One region of the Salmonella sp. FC25216 genome, then DNA from elsewhere that is predicted to be linked to it. Evidence: predicted binding sites of a transcription regulator. Region 1 holds the regulator's gene; the other holds the start of a gene.
The links. The regulator Fur, encoded in region 1, represses iron uptake genes when iron is present. The targets are predictions, from matches to a motif close to ATAATAATGAGAACNACTATCAA.

Region 1 (16,347 bases):
GTCTGGTCATCAAAGCGGATGGTCACGTGGTGGCGGGTCAAACGCCACTGTACGAGATCAAGAGCAAATAATCGCTTCCTGGCCGGATAAGGCGTAAGACGCCATCCGGCGATATCACATAAAACATAAGCGGCAGAGGGAAACCTTCGCCGCTTTTTTTTACCGCAATTAGCCCCAATATTTTCTGCAAAGCCACTTTTTAAGTAACTAAAGGTTGTCAGTCTGTCCGGCTTATAAGATCATATGCCGTTATACGTTGTTTACGCTTTGAGGAATCCACGATGAGTGAGGCTGAAACCCGCCCGACTAACTTTATTCGTCAGATTATTGATGAAGATCTGGCGAGTGGTAAACATACCACTGTCCATACCCGTTTTCCGCCGGAGCCGAATGGCTATCTGCACATCGGCCACGCGAAATCTATCTGCCTGAACTTTGGCATCGCGCAAGATTATCAGGGCCAGTGCAACCTGCGTTTCGATGACACCAACCCGGTAAAAGAAGATATCGAGTACGTTGATTCGATCAAAAACGACGTCGAGTGGTTAGGCTTTCACTGGTCTGGCGATATTCGCTACTCCTCCGATTACTTTGACCAACTGCACGCCTATGCGGTCGAGCTCATCAATAAAGGCCTGGCCTACGTTGATGAGCTGACGCCGGAGCAGATCCGCGAATACCGCGGCACGCTGACCGCGCCGGGTAAAAACAGCCCGTTCCGCGATCGCAGCGTGGAAGAAAACCTTGCGCTATTTGAAAAAATGCGTACCGGCGGTTTTGAAGAGGGTAAAGCTTGTCTGCGTGCTAAAATCGACATGGCGTCGCCATTTATCGTGATGCGCGATCCGGTGCTGTATCGGATTAAATTCGCCGAGCACCATCAGACCGGCACGAAGTGGTGCATCTATCCGATGTATGACTTTACTCACTGCATCAGCGATGCGCTGGAAGGCATTACTCATTCTCTGTGTACGCTGGAGTTCCAGGACAACCGTCGTCTGTACGACTGGGTGCTGGACAACATCACCATTCCGGTTCACCCGCGCCAGTACGAATTCTCGCGTCTGAATCTGGAATACACCGTGATGTCCAAGCGTAAGCTGAACCTGCTGGTGACCGACAAACACGTAGAAGGCTGGGATGACCCGCGTATGCCGACCATCTCGGGTCTACGCCGTCGCGGCTATACGGCGGCCTCCATTCGGGAGTTCTGTAAACGCATTGGCGTCACCAAGCAGGACAACACCATTGAGATGGCGTCTCTTGAATCCTGCATTCGCGAAGATCTGAACGAAAACGCGCCGCGTGCGATGGCGGTGATCGATCCGGTAAAACTGGTTATCGAAAACTATCCGCAGGGTGAGAGCGAAATGGTTACCATGCCTAACCATCCGAATAAACCGGAGATGGGCAGTCGTGAAGTGCCGTTTAGCGGTGAGATCTGGATCGATCGCGCGGATTTCCGCGAAGAAGCTAACAAGCAGTACAAGCGTCTGGTGATGGGCAAAGAAGTGCGTCTGCGTAATGCCTACGTTATTAAAGCGGAGCGCGTAGAGAAGGATGGCGAAGGGAATATCACCACCATCTTCTGTACCTATGATGCCGATACGCTGAGTAAAGATCCGGCTGACGGACGTAAAGTGAAGGGCGTAATCCACTGGGTTAGCGCAGCTCATGCGCTGCCGATTGAAATTCGTCTCTACGATCGTCTGTTCAGCGTACCGAATCCGGGCGCCGCGGAGGACTTCCTGTCCGTTATCAACCCGGAATCATTAGTGATTAAGCAGGGTTATGGCGAGCCGTCGCTGAAAGAGGCGGTAGCAGGGAACGCTTTCCAGTTTGAGCGTGAAGGCTACTTCTGCCTCGACAGCCGCTATGCGACAGCCGATAAGCTGGTCTTTAATCGCACCGTGGGCCTGCGTGATACGTGGGCGAAAGCGGGCGAATAAGCGCAGCGCCATCAGGCAAACGCTGTAAAAAATACCTTGCCAACGCCGCATTCTGCGGCGTTTTTTCTCTGTATTTCTCAGTGGCTTCTCTTTTTTGTGAAGCGAATTAATTATTCTTCGAAAGTTATTATTCTGATAAATGCTTCTTAAGCTAAATGTTATTAGCATCAGGTCAACAGGAGACAATTATTTTCATTCGTATGGAAAATAAGTCAATTTTCTTTCTGACAGTCTGCTTTCCCCACCTGGAGTTGAATGTAACAGAAAGCGATAAAATATGTGCGGTTGCTCATATTATTACATACTGGTTACAGAAAGAGATTGATAATTCGCATCGCGAAAAATAGTCTGTTTAACGTAGTTAATGAGGTTTCTCAGCACTACTTTTTATTTTTATTTTTTCGCTGTTCGCTTTTGTCGACAGCAATTTATACGTCAAAGAGGATTAACTTATGCGTACGTTTAGTGGCAAACGTAGTACGCTGGCTCTGGCTATCGCCGGTATCACAGCAATGTCGGGGTGGATCGTTGTTCCGCAGGCGCAAGCCTCCGGCTTTTTCGACGATTCCACGTTAACGGGCGGCATCTATTATTGGCAGCGTGAACGCGATCGTAAAGATGTGACCGATGGCGATAAATATAAAACAAACCTTTCTCATGCGACCTGGAACGCTAACCTGGATTTTCAGTCTGGTTACGCCGCGGATATGTTCGGTCTGGATATCGCGGCGTTTACCGCGATTGAAATGGCGGAAAACGGCGACAGCGGTCATCCAAACGAAATTGCTTTCTCGAAAAAGAATAAAGGCTACGACGAAGACTATTCCGGCGATAAGAGCGGTATCAGTCTTTATAAAGCCGCCGCGAAATTTAAATATGGCCCGGTCTGGGCGCGCGCCGGTTATATTCAGCCTACCGGACAGACGCTGTTAGCGCCGCACTGGAGTTTTATGCCGGGTACCTATCAGGGAGCGGAGGCCGGCGCAAGTTTTGACTATGGCGATGCGGGCGCGTTAAGTTTCTCCTACATGTGGACTAACGAATATAAAGCGCCGTGGCATACCGAAATGGATAAGTTTTATCAGGCGGATAAAAAAACTAATGTGGATTATCTCCACTCTATCGGCGCGAAGTACGACTTCAAAAATGACCTGGTGCTGGAAGCGGCGTTTGGTCAGTCCGAAGGCTATGTTGATCAATATTTCGCGAAGGCCAGTTATAAATTTGATTTAGGCGGCAATCCGTTCACTACCAGTTACCAGTTCTACGGCGCGCGCGACAAAGTAGATGATCGCAGCGCGAATGATATTTACGACGGTACGGCCTGGCTGCAGGCGCTAACCTTCGGCTACAAAGTCGCGGAAGTGGTTGACCTGCGTCTGGAAGGCACCTGGGTGAAAGCGGACGGTCAGCAGGGCTATTTCCTGCAACGTATGACGCCAACCTACGCTTCTTCAAACGGTCGTTTGGATATCTGGTGGGATAACCGTTCCGACTTTAACGCTAATGGCGAAAAGGCGGTTTTCTTCGGTGCGATGTATGACCTGAAAAACTGGGACCTGCCAGGATGGGCTGTGGGCGCGTCTTACGTTTACGCCTGGGATGCCAAACCGGCAACCTGGCAAAGTAATCCGGATGCTTACTACGACAAAAACCGCACTATCGAAGAGTCCTCATACAGTCTGGATGCGGTCTATACCCTGCAGGAGGGGCGCGCCAAAGGCACCATGTTCAAACTGCACTTCACTGAATACGACAACCACTCCAATATTCCAAGCTGGGGCGGTGGTTACGGCAACATCTTTCAGGATGAGCGTGACGTGAAATTTATCGTTATTGCGCCATTCACTATTTTCTGATGTCAGATGTGGCAGGCTGCAGGTCTGCCGCGCTGTTGAGGAACGACCTATGAAAAAAATTTTACTCATCGCCAGCATGACCGCCGGTTTGACGGCCTGTGCGTCATCAACCACGCCGGAAGAAGATAGCCGCCTGAAAGAGGCGTACAGCGCCTGTATCAATACCGCACAGGGCTCGCCTGAGAAGGTAGAGGCCTGCCAAAACGTGCTGAATGTGCTTAAAAAAGACCGCAAACACCAGCAATTTGCTAATGAAGAAAGCGTACGGGTTCTGGACTATCAGCAGTGCATTCAGGCGACGCGTATGGGTAACGATCAGGTGATTACGGCTGACTGCGATAAGGTCTGGCAGGAAATTCGCAGCCATAATAGCGCGCGATAAAGCTTTTTATTGCTGCCCCCGGACGGGGCATTTCCCGTCCGGGGCTTTTTCAGGCTTTATTTTCTGCCGCGATATAGCCGCGACTCAGACGCACAAACAGCATCGCCGTCGCGGCAAGTCCACATAACGCCGCGCACATCAGCCACCAGCCGGGCGAGCTTTTATCGCCGGTTAATTTTACCAGCGCGGTAGAAATGGCCGGCGTCAGGCCGCCAAAAATCGCCGTCGCCAGGCTAAAGGCCAGCGAGAAACCGACGGTACGCACATAGACTGGCATCACTTCGGTTAACGCCGCGACCATTGCGCCGTTATACATGCCAAAAAAGAAAGAGAACCACAGCAGTACCAGCGTCATGCGGGTAAAGTCGGGCGCGGCGGTCAGCCATTGCATGACAGGCCAGGTGGTGATCAGCGCCAGTAAAGTAATGCCCATTAACACGGCGCGACGGCCAATCCGGTCGGAAATCGCGCCACCAATGGGTAACCAGATAAAATTGGACACGCCCACCAGCATGGTGACGATCAAACTGTCCCGCGCGCTGAGATTAAGCACGGTTCTGCCATAGGTCGGCGTATAAACGGTGATAAAATAAAACGTTGTGGTGGTCATCGCTACCAGCAGCGTTCCGGCCGTAATAATGCGCCAGTTTTTGGCGATAGTAGCAAAGATTTCCCTGGTGTCGGGGCGATGCTTGCGTTGTAAAAACGCCTCTGTTTCTTGTAATGAACGACGTAAAACAAAAATCAGCGGAATGATCATACAGCCGATAAAGAACGGAATTCGCCAGCCCCATTCCGATATCGCGTCGTGTCCCAGCGTGAGATTCAGGCTATAACCAATCAACGCGGCAACAACGATCGCGACCTGCTGACTGGCGGATTGCCAACTGGTATAAAATCCTTTATTGCCTGGCGTTGCGATTTCGGACAGATAGACCGAAACGCCGCCTAACTCAACGCCTGCAGAAAATCCTTGTAATAACCGGCCCAGCAGCACCAACGCAGGTGCCGCCAGGCCGATCGTTTGGTAGCCGGGGACGAGGGCGATGAGCAACGTACCGCAGCCCATAATCGCCAGTGTCACCATCAGCCCTTTACGACGTCCGATTCTGTCAATATAGGCGCCAAGCACAATCGCGCCGATGGGGCGCATTAAAAAACCGGAGCCAAAGACGGCAAAGGTCAACATTAATGAGGCAAATTCGCTTTCCGCCGGAAAAAACGTTCTGGCGATATAGGTGGCGTAAAATCCGAACAAGAAAAAATCAAACTGTTCAAGAAAATTGCCGCTTGTCACGCGCAGTATTGCGCCGAACGTGCCGGCGCGCGATGTTGCAGGTGTGTGTTGTGCCATAGGGTTTGCTCTCCACTGTCTTTATTGTTTTATGGGTAAGATGCTGCGGGTCAGTTGCCTGTATCCCCCGCATGTTTTCCGCGTCGCCTCTCAACTGCCCATTTGAGTAAGGCCGCGCAGCGGAAAAATCCGTGGGCGAATTTTCCGTAGGGAAGGGTGAGAAAGAGTGCCATCACCACGCCTAAATGGAGCGCCAGCAGTATGCCCATTCCGCTGGTGTCTCTGCCTGCCAGCAGCGCCAGCCCGGTAAGACTGGTTAAGAACAGAAGCAGAATAAAGCCGCGATCCATTGGTTTCTGGCGCGCATCGCCATGTAACGGCGACCGCCGCAGATTGAGCCATAGTAGCCCCGCTGGGCCGATAAGCAGACCGATACCGCCCAGCGTGCCAAGCATGACCGGCAGGCTAAAGAACGGGTAGGGCGCTTCCCAACCGGCGACGTAGTGATAGCCCGTCGCCACGACTGTGGCGGCAAAACAGAGCATAAAACCGTAAAAGGTAAAGTGATGAAAGCGACGGCGTAGCAGCGTGAACGCATCATCCGCTTCGTTACAGCCTTTGCCGTGTCCACCATCGAGATATTTCAGCGTTAACGCATTGTGCGAAGCTTCCGCAATCTCCGCCGAACGCGGTACGCCCGGCGAGATCTCACGCCAGAAGCGGATTAGGCCCACCATAAGCAAACCGATTGCCAGCACAAAAACTGAGCCAAACATCCATGCCAGCAGGCTATGCGGAAAAATTTGATAGAAGTCACCGGCCAACGGCGGATGAATTAGCGACCCTTTCAGCGCCATCGCCAGTAATAAAAAGAGCGTCAGACCGACTATCAGCGCCAGCGCGACGGTGATCCCCGCCCGACGGTATAACGCGCCAAAAGCGGCAGGCTGGGCATACTGTTGATATGTTTCCAGGCGGACTTGCGCCATCGCTTTCGGCACGTTAATGGCAAATTCATGGGGCGGTGCGTACTGGCACGCGTGCAGGCAGGCGCCGCAGTTATGACATAAATTCGCCAGATAATGAACATCGGCTTTACCGAATTCGAGTCGCTGGGTCATCGCCGGAAATACCGCGCAAAATCCTTCGCAGTAGCGACACGCGTTACACACTTGCATGACGCGTTCGACCTCAGCTTCCGGTTCGGTAAGTACGGTGGTCTCAATGATTAATTTTTCAAGCTGTTTCATGATGCGCCTCCTTGTGCGCCGCGCGGGCGGCTTCTATCCCCGCAATGCGGCCAAAGGTTGTGCCGATAGACATGCCTACGCCTGCGGTATACCCCTTGCCCAGTACATTTCCTGCCATCATCTCGCCGGCAACAAACAGGTTGCGGCTTGGATGACCGGCAAAATGTACGGCGGCACGTTCATTGACTTTCAGGCCCAGGTAGGTAAAAGTGATTCCGGGTCGCAGCGCATAACCGTAGTAGGGCGGTGCATCAAGCGGGCGCGCCCAGTGGGTTTTCGCCGGCGTCAGGTTTTTGGTGGCGCAGTTATCAAGCAAGGTATGATCAAAATGACCGGGTTGGCAGGCCTGGTTATACTGCGTGACGGTGCGGGTAAATTTTTCCGCGTCCAGCCCCAACTGGCAGGCCAATTCAGCCAGCGTATTGGCCTGCGCGCCAGGAAAAACCGGCGGCATAAAGTGGCCGATGGCTTTGCTGTCAATAATCGAATAGCCAATTTGTCCTGGCTGTTGAGCAACCAGACGCCCCCAAATGGCGTAACGCTTCGGCCAGAAATCTTCGCCTTCATCATAAAAACGTTCGGCGTCGCGATTCACGACAATACCCAGCGATACGCAATCAACGCGAGTACAAATACCGCCGTCGTACAGCGGCGCCCTGGCATCAATCGCTACGCAGTGCGACTGGGACGGATCGCCAATGATATCCGCGCCGGCATCCATCATAAATTTGAGCAATACGCCCTGGTTAAAACGCGTGCCACGAATCAGAAAATTATCCGCGGGCCATTCGCCGCGCGCGTTTTCTCCCCAGGCCTTCCGCAGCCATTCACGATTTGATTCGAAACCGCCAGCCGCCAGTACGCAGGCTTTGGCAGTAATACGTTCGTTGCCCGCCAGCGCTGCTACGAATTCGCCGTCATGAAGTTCAAGCGCATGAACCGGCGTGTTATAACGAATCTGCACGCCCAGCCGTTCGGCGCTACGGTAATAGGCATTGACGAGCGCTTTCCCACCGCCCATAAAAAATGCATTAGTGCGCGCGACGTGGAGCGCCCCCGATAGCGGCGGTTGAAAGTTAACGCCATGTTTGCGCATCCAGTCGCGGCATTGCGAAGAGGTGCGAATGACCAACCGCGCCAGCGCTTCTTTGGTGTTGCCGTCGGTGACGCGCCACAGATCCTGCCAGAACTCCTCTTCAGGATAGCGTTCCACCAGCACATCCTGCGGCGCATCATGCATACAACGCAGGTTTCGTGTATGCTGAGAGTTTCCGCCGCGCCATTCCCGCGGGGCAGCCTCCAGCAGCAGAACCGATGCGCCCGCTTCCCGTGCGGTCAGGGCGGCGCATAATGCGGCATTGCCTCCGCCTATCACCAGTACATCAACCATCTTATGCTCCCGTACCATTTAACTATTTGTTAAATTTGTAATTAAAATGTATACGGATAAATAAGCGGCGCGCTATCAGGTAGCGCTAAACAGGGGTTTAGTAAGCGTAAAGGGTAGCACCTGGCCATTCGCCAGCGTCGACTAACTGACGCATGACTTTGGTGAGTACCACTCTGGCGGCAAGACCGGCGGGCGTCAGCTCATCATCCGACAGGCTGACTAAAAAGTTGGGGCGGCTGAGTATCGGATTATGGACGCCGATCACGCGTAGCGCGTCGTTATCCAGATGAGAAATCGCCGCGCCGGGCTGTAACGTGGCGCCAAGGCCGTCGCGCACGGCGCGCATCAACAACGCCAGGCCGTCAATTTCCGCAACGATATCAACGTTAAGCGCATGTTCCTGGCATACAGCGTCCAGCCTGCCGCGCAGTCCGTGTCCCTGGCTCGGCATAATGAGCGGAATGTCTGCCAGTTGTTCAGGCGTGATCGGGTTATCAGGAAGCGCCGCCAGCAGGGCATGGGAGCCAATCAGAAAAAGCTGTTCTTCAAGGATCGGTCTGGCGCTCCAGCGCAGGATTTTATCTTTTTGAAAGACAACGGCTAAATCAATCTGGCGGGTATTAATCATTCTTTCCAGATTACCGGACAAGCTTTCCACCACATGCAGTCGGACATCGGCATAGTTTTCCTGCATGGCATGGATAAAAGGTATACCCAGTATGGAGGCGGTACTGGGGGCCATTCCTACGCTCACATGACCGGAAAGACGTGCTTCTCTTGCGGCGAGAATCGCGTCGTCGGCATGACGCAGGGCGAGTTGTGCCTGTGAATAAAAGGCCAGCCCGGCGTTGGTCGGCGTTACGCCGCGCGAGGTGCGCTGCAACAGACGGATGGCAAGCTCGTTTTCCAGACGGGACATCTGCTGGCTTAAGGCTGAAACGCCAATATCAAGATCCTGCGCGGCGCTACCCATACTGCCGGTTTCAATAATACGCACGAAATAGCGTAACTGGCGAAGCTCCATTCCTGCTCTCCTGAGATGCGATAGCGGTTTTTTTACATTAAATCAACATCAAGCAGCAGGAAAGAGGAGGATATAAAAAAGCCAACCGGGCGGTTGGCTCTTCGAAAGATTTATACTTATTTGGTCGCGTCATCGTGCGCGTGCTCGTCTTCGCGGCAGTCGCCTTCAGCGCAGTGGCCGTAAAGATAGAGGCTGTGATTAGTTAAACGAATACCGTGTCTCGCCGCAATTTCACGCTGGCGCGCTTCAATAGAATCATCACTAAATTCAATCACTTTTCCACAGTCAAGGCAGATAAGATGATCGTGATGATGCTGTTGCGTCAGTTCAAAAACGGATTTACCGCCTTCAAAATTATGGCGGGTCACGATACCGGCATCGTCAAACTGGTTCAGCACACGGTACACGGTTGCCAGACCGATTTCTTCACCCATGTCGATCAGGCGTTTGTATAAATCTTCCGCACTGACGTGATGGTTATCTGGTTCCTGAAGAACTTCCAGAATTTTTAAACGAGGAAGCGTTACTTTCAGGCCAGCCTTCTTTAATGCGGTATTGTTGTCAGTCATGCGGAATCTGTCCTGTTGCTAAACGATTCACTTCATTAGAGAAGTGACAGAAATTGCACTCAAGATAATGCGTATCATTATAGGACTGCCATGCCGAAATGAAAACCGCAAGTCTCTCGCAGATGTTAATAAAACTGTGGTTTTGCCTGCAAATTCTGGCGCCACCTGATTACACCCGGACATTGTACAGGGATGGGTGTGAAAGTTACAAATTTGTAGCAATTATTTTGATTGGTCTTGTCTATTGATGCGGCGCAGACGTAATGCTGCGCCGCATAAGATTAGGCGTTGAGGATGTCGTCGAGGTGCAATTCAGCCGAAATTTGCTTGACCCATTTTTCAACACGCTCGGCGGTCAGTTCAGGCTGACGGTCTTCGTCAATCGCCAGGCCGACAAAATGATCGTCATCAGCCAGACCCTTAGAGGCTTCAAAATGATAGCCTGCGGTTGGCCAGTGACCCACAATCGTGGCGCCGCGCGGCTCAATAATGTCGCGAATAGTGCCCAGCGCATCACAGAAGTATTCCGCGTAGTCTTCCTGATCGCCACAGCCAAACAGCGCCACCAGCTTACCGTTAAAGTCAATCTCTTCGAGAGTCGGGAAGAAGTCATCCCAGTCACATTGTGCTTCGCCATAGTACCAGGTTGGGATGCCCAGCAGCAGAATGTCATACCCTTCCAGGTCTTCTTTACTGCTTTTTGCAATGTCATGCACATCGGCAACGTCTTTACCAAGCTGTTTTTGAATCATTTTTGCGATATTTTCGGTATTACCGGTGTCGCTGCCGAAAAAGATGCCAGTGATTGCCATGAGTAAAATAACCTCTTGAAACTTATTGAAATGGTGGTGGCGAATTGCCCACGGATAAGGGCAATCATAGCAGAACAGGCAGATATGCGGAAACAGCAATCACGCGGGACTGCACGCTCTGCTACACGAAATATGAAACAAAACTTGTTTTCAGACTAAACCCTGGCCGCGCAGCGCCATAAGCTGCTTCATTAACATTTCTTCAATGAGCTCGCTGCGGCTAATGTTGCGCGCTTCGGCCAGTTCATTCAGCGCGTCAACAGCTTGTGCGTTGAGTTTTAATTCGACACGCTTGAGGCCACGAACTTTGTCGCGTTTTAACTGGTTACGCTTATTGATGCGTAACTGTTCATCGCGCGAAAGCGGATTCGTTTTAGGTCGTCCCGGGCGACGCTCGTGCGCGAACAGATCTAATGTCGTACGGTCCGTTTGTTCTTTGGCCATGATTTTGGTGACTTCGGGGGAAACAATCAGCCAGGCTTATGCCCGGATGGATAGCGCGCCATCATACATCAGCGAGGAAGCGACGCCAACGCCCGCGCGCGTAATCGCGCACAGGCGATGAGTTTTTAATCAGTTAGCGCTTATCGTGCAGATAACGGCGGATGGCGCGCAGAACCGCCTCTGGTTTTTCGGCATGTACCCAGTGGCCCGCGCCGGCTATCACATGCGCGCGCGCCAAAGGGAATTGCGCCAGCAGCGCGTCGCGGTACGCTTCGGTCACGTACGGCGAGTTACCGCCTGGAATAAACAGCGCCGGATGTTCCCAGGCCGGAATGGTTTCCCAGCCGACGATATACGGATACTGCTCCCATAATACCGGAACATTAAAACGCCATTCGCCTTCAGCCCAGGATTTTAACAGAAACTGGATCACGCCTTCTTCGTTAAGATGCTGGCGCATAATACCTGCCGCCTGTTGGCGGGATGTAGCGTCGGATTCGCTTACGGCGTTAATGGCCGCGAAAATGCGATCGTGGCGGCGAACGTGATAATCCACGGGGGCGATATCAATCGCGACCAGACGATCGATGCGATCGGGCGCCAGCGCCGTCAGCGCCATTACCGCTTTTCCGCCCATGGAATGACCAATAAAAGTCGCTTTCTCGATCTGCTGCGCGTCAAGCGTATCCAGCAGATCCTGGGCCATTGCCGGATAATCCATGACCGGATCGCGCGGCGATAAACCATGATTGCGCATATCGACCTGAATAATGTCGTGATCGGTCACCAGATCGCGCGCCAGTACGCCGAGGTTGTCCAGGCTGCCAAACAGGCCATGAACGAGAACGATGGGGGAATTATTGTGCAGGTTTTGTGCAGATTGCGCTCGGATATTTAATTTCATGGCAAAGTTCTTTTTTTCGCTCTGTCGGGTTAGGGTATTATGTTGACCATTCTGCCACTGGGCTGCAACCTCTAAGGTTTACTCCGAGTTTTTTTGTCAGCCGGGCTTAACGCTATCCGCTGTTGGGATTTGTTCCTATAATCCCAATGACTTGTATTCAGCAAAGACATCGCACTGGATTAAGATGAAAACGATTGAAGTTGATGATGAACTCTATAGCTATATTGCCAGCCACACCAAGCATATCGGCGAGAGCGCATCCGACATTTTACGGCGTATGTTGAAGTTTTCCGCCTCTACACAGCCAACTGCTTCGGCACCGAAAGGGACGCCTGCGGCGCAACCCGTCGCAGAAGCGAAACCGGTCAATCCGGTAAAAGACAAAGTTCGCGCGATGCGTGAGTTGCTGCTGTCTGACGAATATGCCGAGCAGAAAAAAGCGGTCAATCGCTTTATGCTGATTCTGACTACACTCTATTCACTGGATCACCACGCGTTTGCGGAGGCGACGGAGTCGTTGCATGGCCGCACGCGCGTCTATTTTGCGGCGGATGAACAAACGCTGCTGAAAAATGGGAATCAAACTAAACCTAAGCACGTTCCCGGCACGCCGTATTGGGTGATCACCAACACCAACACCGGCCGTAAATGCAGCATGATCGAACATATCATGCAGTCAATGCAATTCCCGGCGGAATTGATTGAAAAGGTTTGCGGAACAATTTAATCCTTGCATTAGAAGGACCAGGCAATGGCAATCCACAACCGCGCAGGACAACCCGCGCAACAAAGTGATTTGATTAACGTCGCCCAACTGACGGCGCAGTATTATGTACTGAAACCGGAGGCAGGGAATGCAGAACATGCCGTGAAATTTGGCACCTCCGGCCATCGCGGCAGCGCAGGTCGTCACAGTTTCAACGAACCGCATATTCTGGCAATCGCCCAGGCGATTGCTGAGGAGCGGACGAAGAACGGCATTACCGGCCCCTGCTATGTGGGGAAAGACACCCATGCGCTCTCGGAACCGGCCTTCATTTCCGTGCTGGAAGTGCTGGCGGCAAACGGCGTAGACGTTATCGTGCAGGAAAATAATGGCTTCACGCCAACGCCTGCCGTGTCAAATGCTATCCTGGTCCATAACAAAAAAGGCGGCCCGCTGGCAGACGGTATTGTGATTACGCCGTCGCATAACCCGCCGGAAGATGGCGGTATTAAATATAATCCGCCTAACGGCGGCCCGGCGGATACCAACGTCACTAAAGTGGTAGAAGATCGCGCCAATGCGCTGCTGGCGGACGGTCTGCAAGGCGTTAAGCGCATCTCTCTGGATGCGGCAATGGCTTCGGGCCACGTTAAAGCGGTAGATCTGGTACAGCCATTTGTCGAAGGGCTGGCGGATATCGTTGATATGGCGGCGATTCAGAAAGCCGGTCTGACGTTGGGCGTTGATCCACTGGGCGGCTCCGGTATCGAATACTGGAAACGTATCGCTGAGCATTACAAACTTAACCTGACGTTAGTTAACGATCAGGTTGATCAAACTTTCCGCTTTATGCACCTTGATAAAGATGGCGCGATCCGCATGGATTGCTCCTCCGAATGCGCGATGGCGGGTCTGCTGGCGCTGCGTGACAAGTTTGACCTGGCCTTCGCCAACGACCCGGACTACGACCGTCATGGCATCGTGACGCCTGCGGGGCTGATGAACCCGAACCATTATCTGGCGGTCGCCATCAACTATCTGTTCCAGCATCGTCCGCAGTGGGGCAAAGACGTGGCCGTCGGTAAAACGCTGGTCTCTTCCGCGATGATTGACCGCGTGGTGAATGATTTGGGACGCAAGCTGGTGGAAGTGCCGGTAGGCTTCAAATGGTTTGTTGACGGTTTGTTCGACGGCAGCTTCGGTTTCGGCGGGGAAGAAAGCGCGGGCGCTTCGTTCCTGCGTTTCGACGGTACGCCGTGGTCTACCGATAAAGACGGTATCATTATGTGCCTGCTGGCGGCGGAAATCACCGCTGTTACCGGGAAAAACCCGCAAGAGCATTACAATGAACTGGCAGCGCGTTTTGGCGCGCCGAGCTATAACCGTCTGCAGGCGGCAGCGACATCGGCCCAGAAAGCGGCATTGTCTAAACTGTCTCCGGAAATGGTGAGCGCCAGCACGCTGGCAGGCGACCCGATCACCGCGCGTCTTACCGCAGCGCCGGGTAATGGCGCATCGATTGGCGGCCTGAAGGTAATGACCGACAACGGCTGGTTCGCCGCGCGTCCATCCGGTACGGAAGACGCTTACAAGATCTATTGCGAAAGCTTCCTGGGGGAAGAACACCGCAAGCAAATTGAGAAAGAAGCCGTTGAAATCGTTAGCGAAGTATTGAAAAACGCCTGATGGGTGATACTGAAGAAAAAGGAGCCGTAAGGCTCCTTTTTTGTATTAACGTCTATTTGCCTGATAGCGCTGTGCTTATCAGGCCTATAAATCGCCCCCAGGCCGGATAAAGCGCTTGTGATGTCTGGCTTATTCGCTCTGAGTCGCCAGATGTCGGCGGCAGGTGAGGGCGTCGCATTCAATACGCACCACGCAAACCGCTTTCATCATATCTTCCCGATAACTGAAGGTTTTTCCCGGATCGGTCTGGCGCATAATGACGTCCAGGCCGTAGCGCATCTCCTCGCGCGTTTGCAATATCGATGCCAGCCCGGTGGCGAAAACGCTGGTGTAGGCGTAGCTATAATCACAGGGGTCATCGGCGCGCAGTAATGCGTGGTCGCCGTCCATTTCAATGCATACTGCCGGGTTTTTGCGTAACAGACGCATCTTTTTCCCGGTGCGTGCGCCGTGAAAATAAAATATCCAGCGCCCGTTCTGATACTCATAGCCAAAATTTACGGGGACAACATACGGGCAGAGATTGTCGTTAAATCCTATCCGACACACTTCGTGTTTACCGAGAATAGCCAGTATTTCTGCTATGTCAGTGACTTCCCGTTCTGGATTACTCATTTCTATTATCTTATTCAAAGAGTGAAAATACCCGGACTGCCGTTACCGCAGTCCGGGCACGCCATCAGCCGTGTTTATTTTTCAATTCAAAACGCGGTGAGACCAGGCCATATAACGTCCAGCCGAGGAAGGTCACAATTGAGCCGTACAGCATGGCTTCTTCACCGGAGGAATATAGCGCGTAGAAGCTATACATGGCGCCTACGAAGGCCACGAAGTTAGCGACTTTCGCTTTTGATGACGGCACATTCGCCATTTTCTGAATGATAACCAGCGCGGCCATCGACAGAATATACGGAATAATGTTCGTCACCACCGCCAGGTTAACCAGGACGTTAAACTGACTATTCAGCGACGGGCTAATAGTCATCAGCGACAGGCCAGTCTGAATAATCACAATAATCAACATCCCCTGTACCGGCGCGTCGACTTTCGTTACGCGAGAGAAGACTTTCGGGAAATAGCCTTCGTCAGCGGAGGATTTAAAGACCTGGGCGATAGTGAACTGCCAGCCCAGCAATGAGCCGCAGCAGGACATCACCATCAGCGCCATGATCACTTTACCTACCGCAGGCGTGAACATCTGTGCAAACGCCAGACCAAACGGTGCCGTGGAGTTCGCCAGATCCATGTTTGGCACAATCCCGGCAATCACGTTAGTCGAAACGATATAGATGACCGCCGCGCCCAGCGTACCGCCCAGTACCGCGATGGGGACGTTCTTTTCCGGATTCTCGACCACGTCTGCGTTGGCGCAGGCGGATTCCAGTCCAAGAAATGCCCACAACGTCATCGCGATGGAAGAGCCGACCGCGCTAAAGAACGGAACATGGTGCGGGTTCCATGACGCCACGTACATGCTGGGGCTAAACCAGAACCAGCCGATGATGCACAGGCCGACAACCGGAATGATGACGCCCCAGACGGTAACGCTACTGATCTGTCCGGTGATACGCGCGCCGCCAAAGTTTGCGATGGTACAAATCCATAATACGGCGATAGTCGCTAGCCCGATCTGGATCGGCGTCAGCGCGGCGCCGAACAACTCGGTGCCATAACCGACAGCGGAGATGGCGATAGCAACGTTGGCGATCAGCAGCGAGACGCCGTAGGTATAGTTCGCCATAAAGTTGCCGGATTTACCGAAGGCATATTCGGCGTAGCCGCCCATGCCGCCGGATTTACGGCTAAACATACCGCATTTCGCAAACGCCCATGCCAGCGCCATCGAGCCGACGGCGGTGACCAGCCAGGAGATAATGGATATCGTGCCGACTTCAGACAGTTTGGTCGGTAGCATGATGATCCCGGAACCCATCATGTTGACCATGGTCAGAATTGTGAGCTGCACGACACCCATTTTATTGGATTTAGGTTTACTCATAATTTTTCCTCCTTCAGCAGGGAGCGCTGCGCGTCGCGAGGCTTAATCACGTAGCACCAGACCTGCTTACGGCCGTCGT
Region 2 (16,347 bases), on a different contig from region 1:
GTCAACCTTTGAAAAGTACCTTGACGGCGTATCTTTGCTTTCTATAATGAGTGCTTACTCACTCATAATCAAGGGCTATCCGCGTGAAGTGGTGGAAAAGCGTATTGCAGGCCATGCCATAAGCCATCTCACAATTTGTGTGGTTATTACTATGCTTATTGCTATTGCAGTAAATGTGCGGTGTGGGAGCCGTTGACGAGTTTGATAGAGAGGAGAGCACGATGACCATTTCCGCTCAGGTTATCGACACGATTGTCGAGTGGATTGATGATAATTTGAATCAGCCGTTACGTATTGATGATATTGCCCGTCATGCGGGGTATTCCAAGTGGCATTTGCAGCGCCTTTTTATGCAGTACAAAGGGGAGAGTCTGGGGCGCTACGTGCGTGAACGGAAGCTAAAACTGGCGGCGCGCGATCTGCGCGACACCGACCAGAAAGTGTATGATATTTGTCTCAAGTATGGTTTTGATTCGCAGCAAACCTTTACGCGCATTTTTACCCGCACGTTCAACCTGCCGCCAGGCGCTTATCGCAAAGAAAAGCATGGCCGTACGCATTGAAATGTTTAATCGGCCAGCGAAAACCAGCGCCGCCAGATAAAGCGAATAACATAATATTCCAGCGTGCCGAGCAGCAGAAACCATAAACAAAACAGCAAAGTATAAAGCTGGTTGAGATCCATAAGATGAAAGATCCCGACCAGCTTTTGCGCCAGCGCAAGGCCGAGCGAAGGGGCGGGCAATAGCAGGCTGGAGAGCAACGCCATCAGCAAAATACCGGCAGCGGTCATCAATGATTCAAGCGGGTGTTTCATGGTTTTGTTAAACGTAAGTTAAAACACCATTGTCCGGGATATCGCCTGGTAAGGCAAATATGCTGTCTATTGTCCCGCCCAGATTTCACAATGTTTTTGTACCAGGCCTATCAGCGATCCGCCGTCGGCAATAAACTCCCGCATATATTGCGCTTCGTTACCGCCTTTTTTCACCTGCAGACGTAGCGCGTCAATTGCGCTGTCGGCGCCCAGCTTGCGTGCAGAGGGGGTAACGTTGTCCAGCAGACGCAGCGTATCATCTGCCAGCCGACGGCGGTCGCTGGTATAGACATCGGTTAGCACGCCCTCCAGACCATAGCGGCAGGCCTGAAAACGGTTGAATTTATATAACAGATAGTCTTGCTCCTGCGGTTTAAAGGGACGTTCGGTCAGCAGCCAGTGAGCGGTCGCCTGAATCAGCCCTGCCATATTGATAGCATGATCAAGGGTGAGCGGCGTATCCATCACCCGAACTTCTACCGTGCCAAAGGCAGGGCTGGGGCGGATATCCCAGTGCAAATCTTTGATGCTGTCAATCATCGTGGTGTAAGACAGACGACGAAATAATCCGGCAAATTCTTGCCAGTTACTGACCCACGGCATGGGACCGTTATCGGGAAAAGCGGAAAAAATATTCAGACGCGCACAGGCAAAACGGGTGTCAGAGCCTTGCATATAGGGGGACGCGGCGGAGAGCGCAATAAAATGCGGCACAAAACGCGACAGCCCGTGTAAAAGGTAAATCGCATCGTCGCCATTCGCGCAGCCGACGTGGACATGTTGGCCGAAAACCGTCGCCTGTTGAATTAAGTAGCCGAAATTTTCCAGCGTGCGCTGATAGCGCTCATTATCACAGACCTCCTGACGCTGCCATTTTTGAAAAGGGTGCGTACCGCCGCCGCAAATGCCGAGATGGTGTTCCGACGCCGCCTGTAAAATAACGTGTTGTATGGCAGAAAGCTGGGCCGCCGCCTGGTCAATGTCGCGGCAGACGTCCGTGGCCATCTCCAGCATACTTTCGGTGATATCGTGTTTAATTTCTCCCGCAGTAACTTGGGGCTTAACGGTGTCAATCAGCGTAGAAGAGTCCTGACTTAAATCGTAGCCTGGCGGGTTGACCACCTGCATCTCCAGCTCAATACCAAGCGTATAAGGTTCAGAAACGTGAAAATCATTCAGCACCATAGCGATCTCATTTATCGGGTTATTGCGCTAAGTATAGAAGCGGGAGCGCTCCTGTTGTGGGGAAAGCGCGTCATTCCAGGAGCAGAGCGTAATAACGCTATTATCACGCTGGAACCACCCTATATGGACGATACGTTCAGCCATCGTGGTGACAAAGGCTGGCAGCAGATTTAACGAGATTTGCGTGGCGGTAAGCGAAGTAATTTTTGCGCTATCGAATCCCGGTAGTGTGGCGTGGTCTGAAAAGGCTTTATAAACGCTCTCCTTGGCGGAAAAAGCCAGCGTCAGGGCAAGCGGAAAAGGGAGCGAGCTCGCCTGGAGAATTTGGCGCTCATCGCTATCAATAATGGATGACGCCAGTTCTGTCGCGGTATGCTGACTCATGATTTTTTCTATATCAACGCCGATGCGCTGTCGGGATATGACTGCCAGCGCCGTTGACGCGCAGTGGCTGATGCTGCCAAATACGCCGTCCGGCCATAGCGGCTGTCGCTTATCGCCAATACCGGGCGCCGTCCTGACACCCACCTTGCGTAGCGCATGAACGGCGGCGATGCGGCCTGCTAAATGTTCAGCTTTACGCTTGCGTCCGGCAGACCGGAGCCGCTCGTGATGAGGAAGCCATAACAGGTCGTGTTCATGAAAGCTGCTCGCATCAAAGTCGACGATATGCAGCCTGTGTTCGGCAAAGGGAAGGGAAAAATGGGATGTCAGCATGGTCTCTTTCAAACTCCCTCCCCCGAACGAGGGAGGGAAGATTGGCATCAGAAATGGGTATTAATGCTCATATACCACGTACGGCCCGGTTCGTTATAGGTGTACGCGCCAGCGCCTGCCATATAGGCGCCAGTTTGAGTATCTCTAACGGTTTGCGCATTACCTTCACGCCACAGACGTTTGTCAAAGAGGTTATCCACGCCGCCGGTCAGGCTGACGTTTTTGGTCACGTCCCAGGTCGCGCTCAGGCCAACAATACTGTATGGGCTGACCGCTTGCTTATCTGTTCCGGTAACGGGTTTCCCCTGATAATCATATTTCTTCGGCTCTTGTTTGCCGTACCAGGTGAAGGTCGATTGCAGAGAAACGTCCTGACGTACCTGCCAGCTCAGGGTTGAGTTAAGCGTGTACTGTGGAATAATCGACAGGCGTTCGCCGGTCTCTTTGTTTTTGCTCTGCAGCATATACGTAACGTTATTTGTCCAGTTTACGGTGTCGCTAACCGGTACGTTTAACGTGCCTTCCAGACCTTCAACGACCGCTTTCGGCACGTTCTCCCACTGATAGACATCCGTTTTGCCGTTGTTGATACGCTGCAACGGCACCGTACCCGCTTCAATCTTATTGCGGTAATCATTGCGGAACCAGGTGACGCCGGCCAGCCAGCCATCGCGTTTAAATTCCAGACCAATCTCTTTGTTGATGCTGGTTTCGGCTTTCAGATCATCGTTGCCCATCATATAGCAGCCGATGCCGGTGCCAGCGCCAGTCGCGTAACAGCCCTGACCTTTACTATACAGAATATAGTTCGGGTTAGTCTGGTACAGACTCGGGGCTTTATAAGCGCGGGCGATACCCATTTTCAGAGTAAAGTCATCCCCCAGACCTTGCGACAGGTTCAGCGACGGGCTCCAGTTATCCCCCACAATACTGTGATGATCGAAACGTAGCCCCGGCGTCAGCATGGTGCTGTCGGTCAGTTCCATGTTGTTTTCGGCAAACAGAGAGAAAATTTCCGCTTTTGAATAGGGGCTACGATTGGTACTGCTGTAACCCGGGATATTTCCCCCCATAAAGGTTTGCGAGTTGGAGAGCATGTCTTTCATACGCTGTTGGGTCCATTCGGTACCCAGCGTCAGGTTTTGATTGACCAGCAGATCAAAAGGAATGCTCACTTCGCTGTGTAGGGTGACGTCATTCAGATCGGCATCGGTATATTTTTGCGACGCTTTTGGATCGAAAATCCCTTCGGTGCCGCCTGCTAAGCCTTCCGGCATACGGGAGTTACGGGTATGTTCGTATTGCACCCAGTTACTGGTGGTTACGCCATTATCCCAGCCGCCGTTCCAGGTCAGAGAGTAGTTTTGCCGATAAAGACGATTCGTCTCTTTTCCGTAATTATCTTTCACCAGTTGGTTCGTATTGGTGTTCTGAGTATCGCCGGCATAGAGGTTGCCCTGGCGACTGTAACCGGCCTCCAGCTCCAGAGACTGAAGCGGAGCAAAATCCCAACGAACCACGCCGTTGATATCTTTGTTAATTACCCCCTCACGCCCTGCCGGTAACGTGTCGGCGTAACTCCCGGTACGTTCAGATTGATGCCCCTGGTTAATATTACGCGCATCAGCCTGCGTTTTATCGAGGTTGCCATACAGACGGAAACTAAAATCCCCGCCCAGCGGGCCGTTCAGGCTAAAGTTAGTGCGTTTGGTCGCGCCTTCGTCTTTATGTTCCGGCGCGTTGAAATACGTATTCCAGGAACCGTGCCACTCGCTACTGCCTTTTTTGGTAATGATATTGACCACGCCACCCGCTGCGCCGTTACCGTAACGTGCGGCGGCAGGACCACGCAGCACTTCAATTCGTTCGATCATCTCCGGCGGTACCCACGCGGTATCGCCGCGGGTATCGCGTTCGCCGCGCCAGCCCAGACGTACCGAGTTACGGCTGGTAACGGGTTTACCGTCAATCAGGATAAGGGTGTTTTCCGGCCCCATGCCGCGAATATCGATTTGGCGATTATTCCCGCGCTGACCGCTGGTGGAGTTGCCGGTCAGGTTCACGCCCGGCATGGTGCGGATGATTTCTGATACGTCGCGCGCGGGCGGATTTTTGCGGATCTCATCGGCGGTGATGGTGGATACGCCTGGCGCCTGTAGGTTTTGCTGGGCGGCAGTCACCACGATGGTATCTTCATTGTTGAGCGCAGCGCTATCGGTTTTCTCTTCCGCCATCACGGGCAGAGCGGCCCCGTAAATCCCTAAATTGGCCAGTAAGGCCAGGGAATGAATCTTCTTGTTCATTGTATATCCTGCTTTTCTTTAGCCACATAAGCCCAGGCGCCCGTCAAAGGCATTGGTCGGGTGGTGAAATTGTGTTCGCGCTTCCCATAGCGCGACAATACGCTATTGCAAATGCAAATTGTTATCAATAATATTATCAATATATTTCGCTATTCATATGAAAAATTCATAATAAACATAGGGTTATAATGGAAGAGGCGCTGGCGACGGGAAGTGAGGCCTGGTGGAGGACCAAAACCGGGCCGGAATGGGTACGGGAAAAAAACGGAAATTATCGGGTCACTTTTTGGTGGCGCGACCCGCAGGGAAATGAAACACACTCCCCGATACGGCGTGTCTGGGTCTACATCACTGGCGTGACCGATCATCATCAAAACGCGCAGCCTCAGACGATGGCGCGTATTGCCGGAACGGATGTCTGGCGCTGGAGCACGGTGCTTAGCGCTAACTGGCGCGGCAGCTACTGTTTTATTCCTACCGAACGCGATGACGTTTTTGCCGCTTTTGCGCCGGGCGAAACGCCCGATCGAAACGTACTGCGTGAAGGCTGGCGACAGTTATTACCGCAGGCGATTGCTGACCCGCTTAATTCACAAAGCTGGCGGGGAGGGCGTGGTCATGCGGTTTCGGCGCTGGAAATGCCGGATGCGCCCCTTCAGCCGGGATGGGATCGCCCTGAAACGCCGTATTCACCGCCTTTGAGGATGCAGTGGCATAGCGAACGTCTGGGCAACTCCCGCCGCGTATGGATATTGACGACCGGAGATGAGGCGCCGGAAGAAAGACCGTTGGCTATTCTGCTGGACGGTCAATTCTGGGCGGAAAGTATGCCCGCCTGGCCCGCGCTCGCCTCGCTGACTCATCAACATCTTCTTCCCGGCGCCGTCTATCTGCTGATTGACGCGATTGATACTCAACACCGTAGCCAGGAGTTGCCCTGCAATGACGACTTCTGGCTGGCGGTGCAGCAGGAACTGTTGCCGCAAGTCAGAGCGGTGACGCCTTTTAGCGATGATGCCGGGCGAACGGTGGTTGCCGGACAGAGTTTTGGCGGCCTGTCGGCGCTGTATGCCGGCCTGAACTGGCCGACGCGTTTTGGCTGTGTACTGAGCCAGTCAGGATCTTTCTGGTGGCCCCATCGCGTCAACTCGCTGGAGGGGGAGGTGATTACCCGACTGAAAACCGGCGCATTATGCGCGCGCGGACTGCGCATCGTACTGGAAGCCGGCGTGCGTGAGCCGATCGTTTTTCAGGCGAATCAGGCGCTTTATGCCCAACTGAATACCTCGCAGCAGTCCATTTTCTGGCGTCAGGTTGACGGCGGACACGATGCGCTTTGTTGGCGCGGCGGGCTAACGCAAGGGCTGATGCTGCTTTGGCAGCCGCTTATCGACACGCTTTAATCGGGCACATGTCCACGACAGGAGTTGAGTATGGAATTCAGTAATCCCTTCGATAATCTGCAGGGACAGTTTTATATGCTGCAAAATGCGCAGCGTCAATTCAGCCTTTGGCCAGCAGAGTGCGCGCTTCCCGCAGGCTGGGACGTGGTATGCGAACCGCAATCGCAGGACGCGTGCCAGCAGTGGCTTAATACGCGCTGGACAACACTGAATCCGGCGCATTATGCCGATAAGCAGGAGGCGAAATGACGCAGCGTTTACCGTTAGTCGCCGCCCAGCCGGGGATCTGGATGGCGGAAAAACTCTCTGATTTACCCTCCGTCTGGAGCGTGGCGCACTATGTGGAACTGAACGGCGAGCTGGATGCCGCCTTGCTGGCAAAAGCGGTAGCGGTAGGGATGCAGCAGGCGGATACGCTACAGATGCGTTTTACCGAAGAGAATGGCGAGGTCTGGCAATGGATCGATCCCGAGCGCACGTTCGGCGAGCCCGCGATTGTCGATTTACGCGACCAGGCCGATCCGCATCACGCGGCGCTGGCGTTAATGCAGGCGGACTTACGGCAAAACCTGCGCGCAGATAGCGGTAAGCCGCTGGCGTTTCACCAGTTAATACGCATTGATGATACCCGCTGGTATTGGTATCAGCGCTATCACCATTTGCTGGTGGATGGCTTTAGTTTCCCGGCGATAACCCGCCAGATTGCGACGATTTATTGCGCCTGGCAGAGCGGCGCCCCTACGCCGGATTCGCCTTTTACCCCCTTTGCGGATGTGGTTGAAGAGTATCAGCGCTATCGCCAGAGCGAGGCCTGGCAGCGTGATGGCGCCTTCTGGGCGCAGCAGCGTCGCGAGCTGCCGCCGCCAGCGTCAATTTCTGCCGCGCCGTTGCCGGGGCGATCGGCGAGCGCGGATATTCTGCGTATGAAATTGAGCGCGCCGGAGGGGGCGTTTCGCCAACTGGCGGCGCACATGCCTGAGATACCGCGAGCGGATCTTGCCCTGGCGCTGGTGACCTTGTGGCTGGGACGATTGTGCGGGCGGATGGATTACGCCGCCGGATTTATCTTTATGCGGCGGATGGGCTCGGCAGCGTTAACGGCGACCGGGCCGGTCCTTAACGTTTTGCCGCTGGCGATTAACCTTAATGCAACGGAAGACCTGCCAACGCTGGCGAAGCGTCTTGCGGCGCAGTTAAAGAAAATGCGCCGCCACCAGCGTTACGACGCCGAACAGATTGTACGCGATAGCGGGCGAGCCGCTGGGGAGGCACCGCTATTTGGCCCGGTACTCAATATAAAAGTGTTTGATTATCATCTGGATCTTCCTGGCATACAGGCGCAAACCCATACCCTGGCGACGGGGCCGGTTAACGATCTTGAACTGGCGCTCTTCCCGGATGAAAACGGTGGTCTGGATATTGAATTGCTGGCGAATGCACAGCGTTACGATGACGCCACGCTCTCCCGCCATGCCTTACGGTTGATGGCGCTTATCACGCAGTTTGCTGATAACCCGGCGCTGCGCTGTGGCGATGCGCAAATGCTGCTGGCGGAAGAACAAACGCAATTAACACACCTTAATAATACGGTGGTAACTATTCCCGTCGCCACGCTCAGCGATTTGGTGGCGCAGCAGGCGCAAAAAACGCCAGAGGCTTCCGCACTGGTAGATGCGCATTATCACTTTACCTACCGTGAAATGCGCGAACAGGTTGTGGCGCTGGCGCACGCGCTGCGGGAACGCGGCGTTCAGCCTGGCGATAGCGTGGCGGTGGCATTGCCGCGGTCGGTTTTCCTGACCTTAGCGCTGCATGGTATTGTCGAGGCGGGTGCCGCCTGGCTGCCGCTGGATACCGGTTATCCTGACGATCGGCTACGAATGATGCTGGAGGATGCGCAGCCGAAACTGTTAATTACGACTCAGGCGCAGCTGGCGCGCTTTCACGATATTCCGGGGATGGAATATTTGAGCTATAGCGAACCGCTACCGATCAGTGACGCGACTCCGCTGGGGCTGTCGTTACCGCATCATACCGCTTACATCATTTTCACCTCAGGTTCGACGGGCAGACCGAAAGGGGTGATGGTGGGGCAAATGGCGATAGTGAACCGGCTGCTGTGGATGCAGGATCACTATCCGCTGACGGCGGATGATGTAGTGGCGCAAAAAACGCCGTGCAGTTTTGACGTCTCAGTATGGGAGTTTTTCTGGCCGTTTATCGCCGGGGCGAAACTGGTGATGGCCGAGCCGGAAGCGCACCGCGACCCGCTCGCGATGCAGCGGTTTTTTGCGCAATACGGCATCACGACCACCCATTTTGTACCGTCGATGCTGGCGGCCTTTATTGCCTCGCTAACGCCAGCGTCGGCTGAAAAAAGTTGCGCTTCCTTAAAGCGGGTTTTCTGTAGCGGCGAGGCGCTGCCGACGGCGCTGTGCCGCGAATGGGAGACGTTAACCGGCGCGCCGCTACACAATCTGTACGGGCCGACGGAGGCCGCGGTGGATGTGAGCTGGTATCCGGCCTGCGGTAATGAGCTGGCGGCCATTGACGGCAACAGCATCCCGATTGGTTATCCCGTCTGGAATACCGGCTTGCGTATACTCGATGCGCATATGCAGCCGGTGCCGCCGGGCGTGGCTGGCGATCTCTATCTCACCGGTATCCAACTGGCGCAGGGCTATCTGGGGCGTCCGGATCTTACCGCCAGCCGTTTTATCGCCGATCCTTTTGCGCCAGGCGAACGAATGTACCGTACCGGGGATGTGGCGCGCTGGCTGGATTCCGGCGCGGTGGAATATCTGGGGCGCAGCGACGATCAGCTCAAAATTCGTGGTCAACGTATTGAACTGGGTGAGATTGACCGCGTCATGCAAACGCTGCCGGATGTTGAACAGGTGGTAGCGCATGCCTGTGTCTTTAATCAGGCGGCGGCGACGGGCGGAGATGCCCGGCAACTGGTCGGCTATCTGGTTTCTCACTCCGGTTTGCCGCTGGATTTACCGGCGCTGCAGGAAAAATTACGCCAAAAACTTCCCGCGCATATGGTGCCGGTTGTGCTGTTGCAACTTGCCAGTTTGCCGCTTAGCGCTAATGGCAAGCTGGATCGCAAAGCCCTGCCGCTGCCGGACCTGACGCCGCGCGTGAAAGGGCGTGCGCCGCAGTCCGCAACGGAGATTGCTGTCGCAGCGGCGTTTTCCCGCCTGCTGGGCTGTGAGATTAACGATGTTGAAAGTGATTTCTTTGCGCTGGGCGGACACTCGCTGCTGGCGATGAAACTGGCCGCACAGCTAAGCCAGACGTTTAACCGCCAGGTGACGCCGGGACAGGTGATGGTGGCATCTGACGTGGCGCAATTGAGCAAGCTGCTCGATACTGACGATGATGAATGCTCGCGCAATCTGGGGTTCGGGCCGCTGTTGCCGCTGCGTGAAAGCGATGGTCCAACGTTATTCTGTTTCCATCCGGCGTCGGGGTTCGCCTGGCAATTTAGCGTATTATCACGCTATCTCAGCCCGTCGTGGTCGATTATGGGGATTCAGTCGCCGCGCCCCGCTGGCCCTATGCAAACCGCAACCACCCTTGATGAGGTATGTGAACATCATCTGGTGACATTGCTCGCCCGGCAGCCGCATGGCCCTTATTATTTATTAGGCTATTCGCTGGGTGGGACGCTGGCGCAAGGGATCGCCGCCCGGTTGCGCGCGCGCGGCGAAACGGTGGCGTTTTTGGGATTACTGGACACCTGGCCGCCGGAAACACAAAACTGGCGGGAAAAAGAGGCGAATGGCCTTAATCCGGACGTGCTGTCGGAAATTGAACGCGAACGCGCGGCGTTTGTCGCCGCTCAGCAGGGAAATGCATCCGAAGCCTTATTTGCCGCTATTGAAGGCAATTATGCTGATGCCGTCCGTTTGCTGACGACGGCGCATAGCGTACCGTTTGATGGACATGCTACGCTTTTTGTGGCGGATAAAACAGTGCCGGAAGGCGTATCGCCAGAACAGAGCTGGTCACCGTGGATAGACTCTTTGGCTATTTATCGCCAGCCGTGCGCGCATGTGGATATTATTTCGCCCGCCGCTTTTGAAGCTATTGGGCCCATCATCTGTAAGCTAATTAATAAATAACGGGCATTGCTTTTGCTTTTAACAAATTAAATCGCGAAACCCATAATAATTAGTAATTATGGGTTTTTTATTGCAACTATTAATTCATTTAACATAAGTGATACATGCTGCAGGCAAGTTCAATTCCGAGTATTGTGCTTTTCTGACGCTGGCGTGCAAAGATTGTTTCAGATAATTCTTACTTGCTGTTAGAATCTCCAACAGGAAGGTGTTTTTTCATTGGATAAAGTTTTCAGGTCATACGGCATGTCATCTCTTAATATAAATCAAGAAAAAAATCAGCAATTTGCAGGTTACCCACTGCCGCCCGCCAACAGTCATGAAATCGATTTGTTTAGCCTTATGGATGTGTTATGGCAGGCGAAGCGTCGTATTCTTGTTACCGTTTTTGCCTTCGCGTGTATGGGGTTGCTCCTGTCCTTTCTGCTACCGCAAAAATGGACCAGCCAGGCAATTATCACACCGGCGGAATCGATACAGTGGCAGGGACTGGAGAGAACGTTGACCACGCTGCGCGTGTTGGATATGGATGTAAGCGTTGATCGGGTTGGTGTATTTAATCTGTTCATTAAAAAGTTTAGCTCGCTGTTGCTGCTGGAAGAATATCTTCGTTCTTCTCCGTATGTCATGGATCAATTAAAAGGTGCGAAAATAGACGAGCAGGATCTTCATCGGGCGATTGTCGCGCTGAGCGAAAAAATGAAAGCGGTGGATAGCAATGTTGGCAAGAAAAATGAAACGTCGTTATTCACGTCGTGGACGCTGAGTTTTACCGCACCGACGCGGGAAGAAGCGCAAAAGGTGCTGGCTGGCTATATTCAGTACATCTCTGCTATCGTCGTGAAAGAGACGCTGGAAAATATTCGTAACCACTTGGAAATCAAAACCCGCTATGAGCAGGAAAAGCTGGCGATGGATCGGGTGCGCCTCAAAAATCAACTTGATGCCAATATTCAACGTCTTCATTATTCGCTGGAAATAGCCAATGCCGCCGGAATTAAGAAACCGGTTTACAGCAATGGCCAGGCGGTAAAAGATGATCCGGATTACTCTATTTCCCTCGGCGCGGATGGTATTTCCCGCAAACTGGAAATTGAAAAAGGGGTAACGGACATAGCCGAGATCAACGGTGATTTGCGTAACCGTCAATACCATGTTGAACAACTGGTGGCAATGAATGTGAGCGACGTGACGTTTACCCCGTTTGAATATCAACTGTCGCCGTCTCTGCCAGTGAAAAAGGATGGTCCGGGTAAAGCGAACATTATTATCCTGGCGGCGCTAATTGGCGGTATGATGGCCTGTGGCGGCGTATTACTGCGTCATGCGATGGTCTCGCGTAAAATGGAAAACGCGCTGGCGATAGATGAACGGTTAGTCTGATTTACACCAAAAAGCCGGATAGTGATTATCCGGCTTTTTCATATGTGTGGGTGACTATTGCCGCCCCAGCGGTACAACCAGCGGCGTACCGGCAACCGGATCGTCGATAATCATACAGCGCAGGCCATAGATTTTTTCGATAAGCTCCGCGGTAACAATCTCTTTCGGCGCACCCTGCGCCACAATGTTACCTTCGCGTAATGCAATCAAATGGGTGGCGTATCGGCAAGCCTGATTCAGGTCGTGCAGGACGGCGGCGAGCGTATAGCCTTTTTCGCGGTTGAGATCGCTTAACAATTCCAGCAAATCAATTTGATGGCTAATATCCAGCCACGTCGTCGGCTCATCCAGCAGCATGATGGACGTTTCCTGCGCCAGCACCATGGCTATCCACGCCCGCTGGCGTTGGCCACCGGACAGAGTATCTACGCTTTGCGTCGCCAGTGAAGTGATACCCGTTGCACGCATGGCATTAGCGACGGCGTCGGCATCTTCCTTACGCCAGCGGGTAAATAAGGGCTGATGTGGATAACGCCCCCTGGCGACCAGCTCTTGTACGGTGATATCGCCCGGCGTGGTGGCGTTTTGCGCCAGCAAACCGATTCGCCGCGCCACCTCTTTACTGGCGTAACGCTGTATTTGTTCGCCATCCAGCCAGACATGGCCGTCAATGGGCGTCATTAGACGGCTTAGCGTGCGTAGCAGAGTTGACTTGCCGCAGCCGTTAGGGCCGATGATGGCGGTAAAATGGCCGTCCGGAATCGAAACGTTAAGGTTTTTTGCGACGGTATAGCTGCCATAACCCAGAGTTAACTGGTCGCCGCGCAAACGGGCTACGGATTCGGTCATTTTTTGCGGGACTCCTGAATTAACAAGACGATAAGGTAAATACCGCCGAGGCTGACGGTGACCACGCCCACCGGAAGCTGGTAAGGCATAAACAGTTGCTGCGCGCACGCATCGGCGGCCAGTAGTAATAAGGCGCCACACAGCGCCGACTGGGTTAATCCCCAGCGAGCTGTGCCGCTAAGGCGGCGGGCGATGTGCGGCGCGACAAGGGCGATAAACGAGATGGGGCCAGCCAGCGCCGTTGCGGCGGCGGTGAGAGCCACCGCCACCAGCATCATCATCAGGCGTGACCGTTCCACGCTAACACCCAGCGCGCAGGCGCTGTCATCGCCCATCTCCAGCAGCCGCATGCGACGTACCAGTAGCGCGGCGCCTGTCAGCATCACAATAATCAGCGGCGCCGAAGGCCAGGTTTTCGCCCATGTCAGACCGTTGAGCGACCCGGCGTTCCATAAGCCGGCGGTGAGCGCCGTTTCCAGCGATGCCTGCAACAGAAGCCAGGTATTAAAGGCGACCAGCATAGCGCGGATGCCGATACCGATGATAATCAGCCGGAAGGTTTCAATCCCGTTACGCCAGGCCAGCAGCCAGACAATCAATGACGTGACGATACCGCCTGCCATTGCCGCCAGCGCGATCGCGGTAAGATGCTGGCCAAACAGGACCATTGCGACCAGTACGCCGCTCCAGGCGCCGGTATTAAAGCCCATCACATCAGGGCTGCCTAGCGAGTTACGCATCAACGACTGGAAAATCGCTCCGCTGACGCCAAGCGCAGCGCCAATCAGCAGCGCCATTAATACGCGCGGTAGCCGCCATTCGGTTACGACAAGGGTGATGTTACGCGGCGCGTCGCCCAGCAGCGCGGCAATAATCTGCCCGGTATCAAGAGGCACGGCGCCGCGTTGCAAACTCCATAAGCCAATGGCCAGGCAGCCTGCCGCCAGAAGCAGGCAGCTTACGATAAGCCGACGAGAAAGAAACATCACAGGCCGCCTCCGCCTGATTTACGGCGTACCAGAAAAATAAGTACCGGCGCGCCGATAAACGCGCTGACGACCGATACGCGGAGTTCGCCCGGCACCAACAGACGTCCAATAATATCGGCGAAAAGCAGCAGAGCAGGGGTCGCCAGTAGCGTCACCGGCAGCGACCAGCGGTGGTCGGCGCCCACCAGCCAACGCGCCATATGCGGCATCATCAGACCAATAAAGGCGATAGGGCCGACCAGCGCCGTTGCGCTGCCGCACAGGACGGTAATCGCCAGTAAACCGATAAGTTGGGTGCGCGCCACTTTACTACCCAGCGCCGTCGCGGTATCACTGCCGAGGCTCAGGCTGTTCAGCGCACGGCTCAGAAATAGTGCCACGATCCCGGCTATAACCACGGGCGCGAGCGCGACTTTCAACGTTTGCAGGCTGCGAATGTCCAGCGATCCCGCCTGCCAGAAGCGAAGCTGGTCATAGACCTCTGGATTTAACAGCGCGATGCCGCTGGTCAGTCCTTCCAGTACCGCGCCAAGCGCCACGCCCGCCAGTGTCAGGCGGACCGGGCTTAACTGACCGCCGCCCTGACTGCCGGTGAAGGCGACAATCAGCGATGCGATAAGCGCGCCGCTAAATGCCATGAAAAGCTGCTGCAGCGGCGTGGAGAAACCAAACAGCACCGCGCCCAGTACAATGGCGAAACTGGCGCCGTTGTTAACGCCCAGAATCCCCGGATCGGCGAGCGGGTTACGGGTGAGCGTTTGCATGAGTGCCCCGGCAAGACCCAAAGCGCCGCCTGCCAGTAATCCGGCCAGTGTTCGCGGCAAACGCGCATCCAGGACGATGGTGCAATCGGCGCTTTGGCAAACACCGGTGAACGCGTCCAGCACGACGGCGGCAGGCAGCGGTTTCGCGCCAATGACCAGACTTAAAACCGCGGCGAGAATCAGCAATAACAACAATCCGGGCACGGCAAACGCGCGCGTCACGGAAAACGAGCATGGCATAATAACTTCCCTGATAATGATAGTAATTATCGTTATCTATCTTATTTGGTTATGTTAGCATGTGCAGCCATTGAATGGATATTTAAAAAAACTCGCATTAAGGCGTTGTAATGAATCGACAATCCTGGCTGCTCAATCTCAGCCTGTTGAAGACGCATCCTGCATTTCGCGCAGTATTTCTGGCCCGATTTATTTCTATTGTCTCGCTGGGGCTGCTTGGCGTAGCGGTTCCGGTACAGATCCAAATGATGACGTACTCCACCTGGCAGGTGGGGCTGTCGGTAACGTTAACCGGCGGTGCCATGTTTATTGGCTTAATGGTGGGCGGCGTACTGGCCGATCGTTACGAACGCAAAAAGGTGATTCTGCTGGCGCGCGGTACTTGCGGTATTGGTTTTATTGGCCTGTGCGTGAACGCGCTGTTACCGGAACCGTCATTGCTGGCGATATATCTTCTTGGCCTGTGGGACGGCTTTTTCGCGTCTCTGGGCGTGACCGCTTTACTGGCGGCGACGCCAGCACTGGTCGGAAGAGAAAATCTGATGCAGGCCGGTGCGATTACCATGCTGACGGTACGTCTGGGATCGGTTATTTCGCCGATGTTGGGGGGCATATTGCTTGCCAGCGGCGGCGTAGCCTGGAACTACGGGCTGGCGGCAGCCGGGACGTTTATCACGTTACTGCCGTTACTGACATTACCGCGACTGCCTGTTCCTCCGCAGCCGCGGGAAAATCCTTTTATCGCGTTGCTGGCGGCATTTCGTTTTCTGCTCGCCAGTCCGCTTATCGGCGGTATTGCGCTACTTGGCGGTCTGGTGACGATGGCAAGCGCGGTGCGCGTACTCTATCCGGCGCTGGCGATGAGCTGGCAGATGTCGGCGGCGCAAATCGGTTTACTGTATGCGGCAATTCCGCTGGGGGCGGCCATTGGTGCGCTAACCAGCGGACAACTGGCGCATAGCGTTCGTCCGGGACTCATTATGCTGGTTTCGACGGTCGGTTCCTTTCTGGCGGTGGGACTGTTCGCCATCATGCCGGTCTGGATCGCGGGTGTTATCTGTCTGGCGCTGTTTGGCTGGCTGAGTGCCATCAGCTCGTTATTACAATACACCCTGCTACAAACCCAGACGCCGGAAAATATGCTGGGGCGAATGAATGGCCTGTGGACCGCGCAAAACGTCACGGGAGACGCTATCGGCGCGGCGATGTTAGGCGGTTTTGGCGCAATGATGACGCCGGTCGCTTCCGCGAGCGTGAGTGGATTTGGACTGGTGATTATCGGTTTGCTGCTGCTGTTAGTGCTGGGCGAGCTACGCCGTTTTCGCCAGACGCCGCCGGTTAGCGATGCTGGCTGATGACGACGCGTTTATCCGACCGACAAAATCTGTCTGGTCGGTCGGATAAGACCCCGGCAACGCTAAAATAGGGTGGCAAGCCGGTTAAGCAGCAACGTTGCGCTGTAATAATCCAGACGGAACGTCTCCGTACCCAGCGCATAGACGCGCTTATTTTGCACCGCTGGCAGGTGCGCCAGCAGCGGATTGGCGTAAAGGGCCGCGACATCTTT

Region 2: a site for Fur is predicted at 5,134-5,156, ahead of fes (enterochelin esterase). Genes of this name have one in related genera too.

Annotation. Positions count from the first base shown of each region.
Region 1 is NZ_JBDGON010000014.1:18,300-34,646, reverse strand. Features, by position in the region: gene nagE (PTS N-acetyl glucosamine transporter subunit IIABC) at 1-71, shown strand, start outside; gene glnS (glutamine--tRNA ligase) at 282-1,949, shown strand; gene chiP (chitoporin ChiP) at 2,402-3,808, shown strand; gene chiQ (ChiQ/YbfN family lipoprotein) at 3,858-4,190, shown strand; gene tcuC (tricarballylate/proton symporter TcuC) at 4,240-5,544, opposite strand; gene tcuB (tricarballylate utilization protein TcuB) at 5,595-6,734, opposite strand; gene tcuA (FAD-dependent tricarballylate dehydrogenase TcuA) at 6,721-8,124, opposite strand; gene tcuR (tricarballylate utilization LysR family transcriptional regulator TcuR) at 8,222-9,148, opposite strand; gene fur (ferric iron uptake transcriptional regulator) at 9,265-9,717, opposite strand; partial or broken gene AC3G3F_RS21090 (fur leader peptide) at 9,710-9,795, opposite strand; gene fldA (flavodoxin FldA) at 9,999-10,529, opposite strand; gene ybfE (LexA regulated protein) at 10,680-10,973, opposite strand; gene ybfF (esterase) at 11,107-11,877, opposite strand; gene seqA (replication initiation negative regulator SeqA) at 12,062-12,604, shown strand; gene pgm (phosphoglucomutase (alpha-D-glucose-1,6-bisphosphate-dependent)) at 12,629-14,269, shown strand; gene AC3G3F_RS21060 (pyridoxamine 5'-phosphate oxidase family protein) at 14,399-14,884, opposite strand; gene potE (putrescine-ornithine antiporter) at 14,949-16,268, opposite strand; gene speF (ornithine decarboxylase SpeF) at 16,265-16,347, opposite strand, start outside.
Region 2 is NZ_JBDGON010000007.1:1,408-17,754, reverse strand. Features, by position in the region: gene AC3G3F_RS14845 (RamA family antibiotic efflux transcriptional regulator) at 222-563, shown strand; gene AC3G3F_RS14840 (DUF1158 family protein) at 569-817, opposite strand; gene AC3G3F_RS14835 (YbdK family carboxylate-amine ligase) at 884-2,002, opposite strand; partial or broken gene entD (enterobactin synthase subunit EntD) at 2,014-2,719, opposite strand; gene AC3G3F_RS14825 (TonB-dependent siderophore receptor) at 2,767-5,022, opposite strand; gene fes (enterochelin esterase) at 5,211-6,425, shown strand; gene AC3G3F_RS14815 (MbtH family protein) at 6,456-6,674, shown strand; gene entF (enterobactin non-ribosomal peptide synthetase EntF) at 6,671-10,555, shown strand; gene wzz(fepE) (LPS O-antigen length regulator Wzz(fepE)) at 10,802-11,938, shown strand; gene fepC (iron-enterobactin ABC transporter ATP-binding protein) at 11,993-12,787, opposite strand; gene fepG (iron-enterobactin ABC transporter permease) at 12,784-13,773, opposite strand; gene fepD (Fe(3+)-siderophore ABC transporter permease) at 13,773-14,780, opposite strand; gene entS (enterobactin transporter EntS) at 14,891-16,135, shown strand; gene fepB (Fe2+-enterobactin ABC transporter substrate-binding protein) at 16,198-16,347, opposite strand, start outside.